2 regions of the Variovorax sp. KBS0712 genome follow, and region 2 is predicted to be linked to the other one. Evidence: predicted binding sites of a transcription regulator. Region 2 holds the regulator's gene; the other holds the start of a gene.
What was found. The regulator sigma-54, encoded in region 2, starts transcription at its own class of promoters, with help from an activator protein. The targets are predictions, from matches to a motif close to TGGCANGNAANCTGCTTT.
Positions count from the first base shown of each region.

Region 1: a site for sigma-54 is predicted at 2,111-2,128, ahead of nirB (nitrite reductase large subunit NirB). Genes of this name have one in related genera too.

Region 1 covers NZ_VCCD02000002.1:996,322-1,001,469, reverse strand. Annotated here, with positions in the region: gene nirB (nitrite reductase large subunit NirB) at 1-1,901, opposite strand, end outside; gene FFI97_RS21560 (YbaK/EbsC family protein) at 2,350-2,838, shown strand; gene FFI97_RS21555 (DUF1289 domain-containing protein) at 2,835-3,104, shown strand; gene FFI97_RS21550 (2-hydroxychromene-2-carboxylate isomerase) at 3,101-3,739, shown strand; gene FFI97_RS21545 (MFS transporter) at 3,953-5,148, shown strand, end outside.
Region 2 covers NZ_VCCD02000002.1:1,554,262-1,559,409, reverse strand. Annotated here, with positions in the region: gene lptA (lipopolysaccharide transport periplasmic protein LptA) at 1-67, shown strand, start outside; gene lptB (LPS export ABC transporter ATP-binding protein) at 64-858, shown strand; gene rpoN (RNA polymerase factor sigma-54) at 876-2,465, shown strand; gene FFI97_RS24235 (phospholipase D family protein) at 2,476-4,092, shown strand; gene FFI97_RS24230 (LysE family translocator) at 4,097-4,744, opposite strand; gene FFI97_RS24225 (YceI family protein) at 4,770-5,148, opposite strand, start outside.

The DNA of each region.
Region 1 (5,148 bases), 560 kb from region 2:
ACCGTGCGCAGCGACTTGCCGTAGGCATGGCCCGACTCGAAGCCGGCGGCGATGAGTTCTTCCCAGATGGACGGCAGCTGCTCCACACGCGCGCCGAACATGTCCACGCGCGCACCGCCGGTGATCTTGGTGTACAGGCCGTACTTCTTCGCGACCTGGCCCACGGCGATCAGGCCCTCGGGCGTGACCTCGCCGCCGGGCATGCGCGGCACCACCGAGTAGGTGCCGTCCTTCTGGATGTTGCCCAGGAAGTAGTCGTTGCTGTCCTGCAGGCCGGCCAGGTCCTTCTTGAGCACGAACTCGTTCCAGCACGAGGCGAAGATGCTCGCGGCGGTCGGCTTGCAGATGTCGCAGCCCAGGCCCTTGCCGTGTTTCGCGAGCAGGTCGGCGAAGCTGCGGATCTCGCCCACGCGGATGAGGTGGTACAGCTCCTGGCGCGAGTACGGGAAGTGCTCGCACAGGTGGTTGTTCACGGCCATGCCGCGTCGGGCCATTTCCATCTTCATGACCTGCGTGACCAGCGGCACGCAGCCGCCGCAGGTGGCGCCGGCCTGTGTGCAGGCCTTCATCTCGGCGGGCGTGCACACGCCCTGGCCCACGGCCTCGCAGATCTGGCCCTTGGTGACGCTGTTGCACGAGCAGATCTGCGCGCTGTCGGGCAGCGCATCGACGCCCAGGCCTGGCTTGGCCTTGCCGTCGCTGGACGGCAGGATGAGGAACTCGGGCTCGTCGGGCAGCGCGATGCCGTTGAGCGCCAGCTGCAGCAGCGTGCCGTACTCGCTGGCGTCGCCGACCAGCACCGCGCCCAAGAGCTGCTTGCCGTCTTCGCTGACCACGATCTTCTTGTAGACCTGCTTGCGCTCGTCGATGTATTGGTAGGCGCGCGACTTCGGCGTCTTGCCGTGCGCGTCGCCGATGCTGGCGACGTCGACGCCCATCAGCTTGAGCTTGGTGCTCAGGTCGGCGCCGGTGAAGGCGGCGTCGTCCTGGCCGGCGATGTGGCGCGCGGCCACGCGGGCCATGTCGTAGCCCGGCGCGACGAGGCCGAAGGCCTGTTCGTTCCACGACGCGCATTCGCCGATCGCGTAGACGTTGCGGTCGCTGGTGCGGCAGTGGCTGTCGATCGCCACGCCGCCGCGCGGGCCCACGGCCAGCAGGCTCTGGCGTGCGAGTTCGTCGCGCGGGCGGATGCCGGCGGAGAACACGATCATGTCGGTTTCCAGGTGCGTGCCGTCGGCGAACACCATGCGGTGCCGTGCGCTCGCGCCGTCGACGATCTCCACCGTGTTGCGGCCGGTGTGCACGTGCAGGCCCAGCGCCTCGATGCTGCCGCGCAATGCACGGCCGCCGCCTTCGTCGACCTGCACCGCCATCAGGCGCGGTGCGAATTCGACGACGTGCGTTTCCAGGCCCATGTCGCGCAGCGCCTTGGCGCATTCCAGGCCCAGCAGGCCGCCGCCCACCACCACGCCGCTGCGCGACTTGGCGCCGCAGGCCTTCATGGCGTCCAGGTCCTCGATGGTGCGGTAGACAAAGCAGTTCGGCCGGTCGCGGCCCGGCACGGCCGGCACGAAGGGGTTGGAGCCGGTGGCCAGCACCAGCTTGTCGTAGGCGATCACCTCGCCGTCGGCCGTGGTCACGGTGTTGTTGCGCCGCTCGATGGCCGCCGCGCGGGCCGCCAGGCGCAGCGTGAAGCCGCTGCGCTCGAAGAAGCCGGGCTCGACCAGCGACAGGTCGTCGGCCGTCTTGCCGGAGAAGTATTCGGACAGGTGCACCCGGTCGTAGGCCGGGCGCGGCTCTTCGCACAGCACGGTGACCTGTGCGCCGGGAATGCCGAGCGTGTGGAGTTGCTCGAGGAACTTGTGGCCGACCATGCCGTGGCCGATGACTGCGATCTTCATTGGGGGTCCTGCACGCAACCGGCCCTGGAAGGCGCCCCCGCAGCCGCTGTCGAACAGACAGCGTCGTTGGGGCCCCCGCGACGGAACGGATGCGAAATGGGTTGGAGCAGACGAACCGGCGGCGGGCGGCCATCGGTGCGCTTGAACCCCGCCGTCGTTAGCGGAGGCATTGCGAACCCGCCGCAGAAGCCGGTGGGTCGCAACCCTGTTCAGCAATAAGCGTGCCGCGCTCAAAAGCCCGTGTGGCGGGGCTCATCGGCCGATGGCGCACCGAAAGCGGACCGGGGCCGGCACGCCGCGCACGGGCGTCGTGCGCCGGCGCTCTCCGCATTGGTGCGCCGGGGTGCAGGGGCGCAAGGGGGCGGCGGCGCCGGTGCGCGGGGCTTTTCCGTATGCTCGGGGCCTTGCAACGAGGGCGAACGCCCCCACGAACCCCGAAGAACTTGCCATGTGCGGCTCCGAACTCCATTCCCTTCCTGAAGGTGTCCAGCGCGTCTCCCGCGTGCTGCAGGACGCCGGCCATCCCCATGCGCCCCGCATGCTCGACGACGCCTGCCGCACCGCGCAGCAGGCCGCCGACGCGCTCGGCATCTCGGTCGGGCAGATCGCCAAGAGCATCATCTTCCGCCGCAAGAGCGACGAGGCGGCGGTGCTGGTCATCACCTCGGGTGACAAGCGCGTCGACGAGAAGAAGGTCGATGCCATCGTCGGCAAGACCGGCCGCGCCGACGCCGACTTCGTGAAGGCGCGCACCGGCTTCACCATCGGCGGCGTGTCGCCGGTGGGCCATGTGACCAAGCCCGTGGTGCTCATCGACCGCGAGCTGTTCCGCTTCGAGGAAATCTGGGCCGCCGCGGGCCATCCGCACGCCGTGTTCCAGCTGCACCCGAACGATTTAGAGAAGCTCACCGGCGCGCCGGTGGCCGACGTGGTGTGAACTTCGACGAAGCGCATGCGCTCGCCGAGCGCGCCGGGACCGTGCAGCGCACGGAAGGCGAGGTGCCCTCGCCGTGCTCGTCGGTGTGTCGCATGGACCGCCTGAGCGGCTTCTGCGAAGGGTGCCTGCGCACCATCCCCGAGATCGCCGGCTGGAGCAAGATGGAAGACGACAGCCGCCGCCAGGTGTGGCGCGCGATCGAACTGCGGGCCCAGGCCGGCATCTGGCGCGTGCCCGAACCCACCACAGGAGACCACGACGCATGAAGCACATCGACTTCTATCTCGATTTCATCTCGCCCTACGCGCACCTGGCGTTCGAGCACCTGCCCGAGGCGCTCGAAGGCCTGAGCGTGAGCGTGGCCTACAAGCCGGTGCTGCTGGGCGCGCTGCTCAAGCACCACGGCCAGCTCGGGCCGGCCGAGATTCCTTCGAAGCGCAGCTGGACCTACCGCCACGTGCTGTGGCTGGGCCAGGCGCACGGCATCCCCATCGAGATGCCGGCTTCGCACCCGTACAACCCGCTGCCGCACCTGCGCCTGGCGGTGGCCACGGGCGACGACGGCAGCATCAGCCGCCTGGCGGCCGAGACCCTCTTTCGCCACGTGTGGCGCGGCGGCGAAGAGGCGGGCGACGCCACGCGGCTGGCCGCGCTCACCGCGCAGCTGCAGCCGAAGCGCGACGTGAACGGCGACGAGAACAAGGCCCTGCTCAAGCGCAACACCGACGAGGCCGTGGCGCAGGGCGTGTTCGGCGTGCCCTGCTACGTGGTCGACGGGCGCCTGTTCTGGGGCTTCGACGGCCTGGCGATGCTGCGCGCCTACCTGCAGGGCGACGCCTGGTTCGACGGCCCGCAATGGACCGGCGCCGACCAGCGGCCCTCGTTGCTGCGCAAGAGCTGAGGCTTTTTTGCTGCTTCGCAGCAAGGACTGAGGACAAACCCGCGCAGGGTCCTTGTTTCTTACAAGCTGAAACGAGCAGCGCGGGTTTCACCCTAAACCGTAAGCGCCCGTTCAGTTTCGCGAAAGCCTCGGGTCAGTCGCGCCTCCAAGAATGCCCCACGGTCCCGAATGCCGGGCACCGATGGACGCATACATACACACCAGGAGACGACGATGGCAGCCACGCTAGATTCAAGGGGAGTGCCGCATCCGGCCCCCCGGCCCATGTCCGCGGAGGAGAAGAAGGTCATCTTCGCCTCCTCGCTCGGCACCGTGTTCGAGTGGTACGACTTCTATCTGTACGGTTCGCTCGCCGCGATCATCGCGAAGCAGTTCTTCAGCGGCCTGGATGCGGGCGCGGCCTTCATCTTCGCGCTGCTGGCGTTCGCCGCCGGCTTCCTGGTGCGTCCGTTCGGCGCCATCGTGTTCGGCCGCCTGGGCGACATGATCGGTCGCAAGTACACCTTCCTGGTGACCATCCTGATCATGGGCCTGTCGACCTTCATCGTCGGCCTCTTGCCCAGCTACGCGACCATCGGCGTCGCGGCGCCGGTGATCCTGATCGCGCTGCGCATGCTGCAGGGCCTGGCGCTCGGCGGCGAGTACGGCGGTGCCGCCACCTACGTGGCCGAGCACTCGCCGCACGGCAAGCGCGGCGCCTACACCTCGTGGATCCAGACCACGGCCACGCTCGGCCTGTTCCTGAGCCTGATCGTGATCCTGGGCGTGCGCACCTGGCTCGGTGAGCAGGCCTTCGGCGAGTGGGGCTGGCGCATTCCGTTCCTGGTCTCCATCCTGCTCCTGGCCATCTCGGTGTGGATCCGCCTGACGCTGTCCGAGTCGCCGGCCTTCCAGAAGATGAAGGCCGAGGGCAAGACCTCGAAGGCACCGCTGGCCGAATCCTTCGGCCAGTGGAAGAACCTGAAGATCGTGATCCTGGCGCTGATCGGCCTCACGGCCGGCCAGGCCGTGGTCTGGTACTCGGGCCAGTTCTATGCGCTGTTCTTCCTGACGCAGCAGCTCAAGGTCGATGCGACCACCGCCAACCTGATGATCGCCGCCGCGCTGCTGCTCGGTACGCCCTTCTTCGTGGTGTTCGGCACGCTGTCCGACAAGATCGGCCGCAAGCCGATCATCATGGCCGGTTGCCTGCTGGCCGTGGTCACCTACTTCCCGGTCTTCAAGATGCTGACCGAAGCCGCCAACCCCGACCTGGCCCGCGCGCAAGCCACGGCCGGCGTCACCGTGACGGCCGACCCGAAGACCTGCTCGTTCCAGGGCAACCCGGTGGCCCGCGAGATCGACTTCAAGAGCTCGTGCGACATCGCCAAGCGCTACCTCGTGCAGAACTCGGTGAGCTACGAGAACGT
Region 2 (5,148 bases):
CGCGCCCGGCGCCGGGCTGCGCCCGAGCACCACGCTGGGCGGCACCGAAGGGGAAGGGCGCAAGTGATCGAAACCGCAGGAACCCAGACCGCCGACGGCATTCCGGGCAGCCGCCTCGTGGCGCGCGGCCTCAAGAAGAGCTACGGCAGCCGCACGGTCGTGAAAGACGTCTCGCTCGATGTGCAAAAGGGCGAGGTCGTCGGACTGCTCGGCCCCAACGGTGCGGGCAAGACCACCTCGTTCTACATGATCGTCGGGCTGGTGCGCGCCGACGCCGGCGAGATCACCATCGACGGCGAGCCCATCGCCCACATGCCCATCCACCGCCGCGCGCGCATGGGCCTGAGCTACCTGCCGCAGGAAGCCTCGATCTTCCGCAAGCTCACGGTCGAGGAAAACGTGCGCGCCGTGCTCGAGCTGCAGCGCGAGCCCGACGCCAACGGCCGCATGATGCCGCTGACCAAGCAGCACACCGAAGAGCGCCTGGCCGACCTGCTGGCCGACCTGCGCGTGGACCATCTGCGCGATTCGCCCGCGCTCGCGCTGTCGGGCGGCGAGCGCCGCCGCGTCGAGATCGCGCGCGCGCTGGCCACGCAGCCGCGCTTCATCCTGCTGGACGAGCCCTTCGCCGGCATCGACCCGATCGCGGTGATCGAGATCCAGCGGATCATCAGCTTCCTGAAAGAGCGCGGCATCGGCGTGCTCATCACCGACCACAACGTGCGTGAGACGCTGGGCATCTGCGATCACGCGTTCATCATCAGCGACGGGCACGTGCTGGCACAAGGCACACCCTCGGAGATCGTCGACAACGCCGAGGTACGCAGGGTGTACCTGGGCGAGCACTTCCGGATGTAAGGGAGGGTCGGGTCTCCATGAAGCAAGGGCTGTCCCTTCGCGTCTCGCAGCATCTGGCGCTGACGCCACAGCTGCAGCAGTCCATTCGCCTGCTCCAGCTCTCCACGCTCGAACTGAGCCAGGAAGTGGAGCAGATGCTGGACGAGAACCCGTTCCTCGAACGCACCGCGGAAGAAGCGGCGCGCGAGGAGTTCGGGCTGGACACGGCCGACGCGCCGGTGCCGCGCGACGACGCGGGCGAGGGGGAGGCCGAGTTCACGCCGTCCGCCGCCAGCACTTCCTCCACGTCCAGCGACACCACCTCCTCGACCCCCGACACCGACGGCCCCGCCGCCGAGATCGCCGAGCGCGAGCCCGACTGGGAAGGCGACGGCACCGTCGACATGGCGCCCGACGACAGCGAGTGGGGCAGCGACGCGCCCGCGCGCCAGAACAACCTGGGCGACGACGAGCGCGCCGATGCCACCGAACTCGCGCGCAGCCAGGAGTCGCTGCAGTCCTTCCTGCACCGCCAGGCGCTGAGCCTGCGCCTGAACGAAAACGACTGCGCCGCGCTGCGCTTTTTGATCGAGTCGCTCAACGACGACGGCTACCTCGAAGACTCGCTGCCCGCGCTGGCCTCGGGCCTGGCGGGCGACGACAACGACCAGTTCGACGACCTCGTGCACCACTTCCAGGTGGCGCTGGGCCTGCTGCAGAGCCTGGAGCCGGTGGGCGTCGGCGCGCGCGATCTCGGCGAATGCCTGAGCATCCAGCTGAAGGCGCTCGCCAGCGAAGACGAGACCGAGGCCGAAGCGCTCATCCGCAAGACCGCCATCGCGATCTGCAAGCAGCCGATGGAGCTGCTCGCGCGGCGCGACTTCAAGCGCCTGGCCACGCTCACGCGCACCAACGAAGAGCTGGTGCGCTCTGCGCTGCAGATCATTGCGCGCCTGGAGCCCAAGCCGGGCCGCCGCTTTGTCGACGTCGAACGCAACATCGTCATTCCCGACGTGATCGTCACCAAGACCGGGCGCGGCACCAACGTGAAGTTCCGCGTCATGCTCAACCCCGAGGTCATGCCGCGCCTGCGTGTGCACGACATCTACGCCGGTGCGCTCAAGTCGCACAAGGGCGAGGGCAGCCAGGCGCTGTCGCAGCGGCTGCAGGAGGCGCGCTGGTTCATCAAGAACATCCAGCAGCGCTTCGACACCATCCTGCGCGTGAGCAACGCCATCGTCGAGCGCCAGAAGAGCTACTTCGTGCACGGCGAGCTGGCCATGCGCCCGCTGGTGCTGCGCGAGATCGCCGACGAGCTGGGCCTGCACGAGTCGACCATCTCGCGCGTGACCACCGCCAAGTACATGGCCACGCCCTTCGGCACGGTCGAGCTCAAGTACTTCTTCGGCTCGGCGCTGGGCACCGAGACCGGCGGCAACGCGTCGAGCACCGCGGTGCGCGCGCTGATCAAGCAGTTCGTGAGTTCGGAAAGCATCAAGAAGCCGCTGTCCGACAGCCAGATTTCCGAGATGCTGAAAGAGCAGGGCATCGAGTGCGCGCGCCGCACCGTCGCCAAGTACCGCGAAGCGCTGCGCATCGCGCCCGCCAACTTGCGCAAGGCCCTGTAGAAGACCGACGATGACGAGCCGCCTGCTGTCGCGCTGTGGGCATTGGGTGGTCGTCATCGCGGCGGCGCTGCTGTTTGCCGGCTGCGCCACGCTGCCCGACGAGGCACCGCGCCCGCCCACCAAGGCCATCGCCGTCTCGGCCGACACCGCGCTCGGCAAGATCGCGCTGGGCTCGCAGCCCGACCCCGACCTCAGCGGCTTTCGCCTGATGCCCGGCGGCGACTTCGCCTTCGACACGCGGCTGCAGCTGGCGCGCCGCGCGCAGCGCACGCTCGACGTGCAGTACTACCAGATCGAGAACGACGAGACCGGCCGCTACCTGTTGCGCACCCTGCGCGATGCGGCCCAGCGCGGCGTGCGCGTGCGCCTGTTGATGGACGACCTGTACACGTCCGGCGAAGACGAGCTGCTGCTCGGCCTGGCCGCCACGCCGAACGTGGAGCTGCGCCTGTTCAACCCGTTCCCGGCCGGGCGCGGCAGCTTGCTCAAGCGCTTCACCGCGTCGCTGTTCGACTTCAGCCGCGTCAACCGCCGCATGCACAACAAGCTCTTCATCGCCGACGGCGCGATGGCGGTGGCGGGCGGGCGCAACATCGGCAACCAGTACTTCCGCCGCACCACCGGCCCCAACTTCATCGATCTCGACACCTTCGTCACGGGCGCGCTGATCCCGCGCCTGGGCGTGCTGTTCGACCAGTACTGGAACAGCCCGCACGTGCGCCCGATCGGCGCGGTCGTGCACACCGACCTGCCGCGCGAAGAACTGCAGCGCCGCTTCGACGCCGCCACCGGCCCCGACACCACGCCGCCGCCGCCCAGGCCCGCGCCCAACGACCTGCTGGGCTACAGCCCGGTGGCCGACGACCTCGACGCCGGCAAGCTCGGCCTGATCTGGACCACCGCCGAGGCCTACGCCGATTCACCCGACCGCGTGATCGGCAAGACCGCGTCGTACGGCGGCGTGCCGCTGCTCGACGTGGACAGCGTGCGCTACAACGTGGTCGAGCAGATGCGCCGCGCGCGCAGCGAGGTGACGCTGGTCTCGCCCTACCTGATCCCGGGCGCGTCGGGGCTGGAGGTGATGCGCGAGATCCGCGGGCGCAACGTGAAGATCAGCGTGGTCACCAACTCGCTCGCCGCCACCGACGAGCCGCTCGTCCACACCGCCTACCGCCGCTACCGCGCCGACATGCTCGCGCTGGGCGCCGAGCTGCACGAGCTGAGTTCCGCGCGCACGCGGCGCAGCGTGCGCCTCGGCCTGTTCGGCACGTCGGTGGGGCGGCTGCACGCCAAGTCGGCGGTGATCGACCAGCGCATCCTGTTCGTCGGCTCGATGAATTTCGATCCGCGCTCCGAAATCCACAACACCGAGATCGGCCTGTTCATCCGCAGCCCCGAGATGGCGCAGCAGACCCTGAAGCTGCTCGATGTGCTCAAGCAGCAGGGCGCCTACCGACTGCGCTTTGCTGAAGGCGCCGATGCGGGAGCCACCGGCTCGCGGCGCATCGAGTGGGTCAGCGAGGAAGGCGGCAAGACCACCGTGCTGCACGAAGAGCCCGACTCGGGCTTCTGGGACCGCACCATGCTCGAGCTGCTGGCGCCGCTCACGCCCGAGAGCCTGCTCTAGCGCCTCAGGTGCCGCGCACCGCCGACCACACCAGCCGCAGGCCCAGCAGGCCCATCACGCCGCCGGCGGCGCGGTCGATCCAGGTCTTGTAGCGCAGGTAGGCCGCGCGCGGCGCGGCCGAGGACAGTGCCAGCGCGACGATCGCGTACCAGCCCGTCTCGATGCAGAAGATCACGGCCGGCACGGCGAGCGCCAGCACCAGCGGCACCTCGCGCGGCAGGAAGGCCGCGAAGATGCTCGCGTACACCACCGCCGTCTTCGGGTTGCTGATCTGCGTGGCCAGGCCGAGCAGGAAGGTGCGTCCGCTGCGGCCCTGGCTGCGGGGCGAGGCGTCCGTGTCGGGCGTGATCGCGAGCGGCTGGCGCGCGCCGCGCCAGATGCGAAAGCCCAGGTAGATCAGGTAGGCACCGCCGAAGGCCTTGATCGCGAGGTACAGCGCCGGTACCGCGAGGAACGCCGCCTGCAGCCCGGCCAGCGCCGCGATGGAGAACGCCAGCCCGCCGGCGCCCATGCCCAGCGCCGCCGCGAGCCCGTCGCTGCGCGAGGCCACGGCGGTGCGCGCCACCATCACGAAGCTCGGGCCCGGGCTCATCGCGCCCACGGCCATGGCGCCGGCGATGCCGAGCAGGGACAGGAGGTGGGCGTCGGTCATGAGTGGGCTCCGGTGGGGGATGGGTTCATTGCACGTTCACGGCTTCGACCTGCACCAGCAGCTTCACCTTGTTCTCGAAGCCGAAGTTCAGGCCCCAGGTGATGCCCCAGTCGCTGCGCTGCACGGTGGCCTCGAAGTCGCCGCCGCAGACCTGGCGGTTGATCAGCGGGTTCAGGTAGCAGTTGAAGCGCACGGCCTTCAGCGTCACCGGCTTGGTCTGGCCCATGAGCGTGAGCGTGCCGGGCACATCGGTCACTTTGTCGCCGCTGAAGTCGATGCGCTCGGCCACGAAGCGGCCGGTGGGAAATTCGGCCACGTTGAAGAAGTCCTTGCTCTGCACGTGGCGGTTGAGCAGGTCGACGCCGGTGTTGATGGAGCTGATGTCCATCGTGATGTCGACCTTG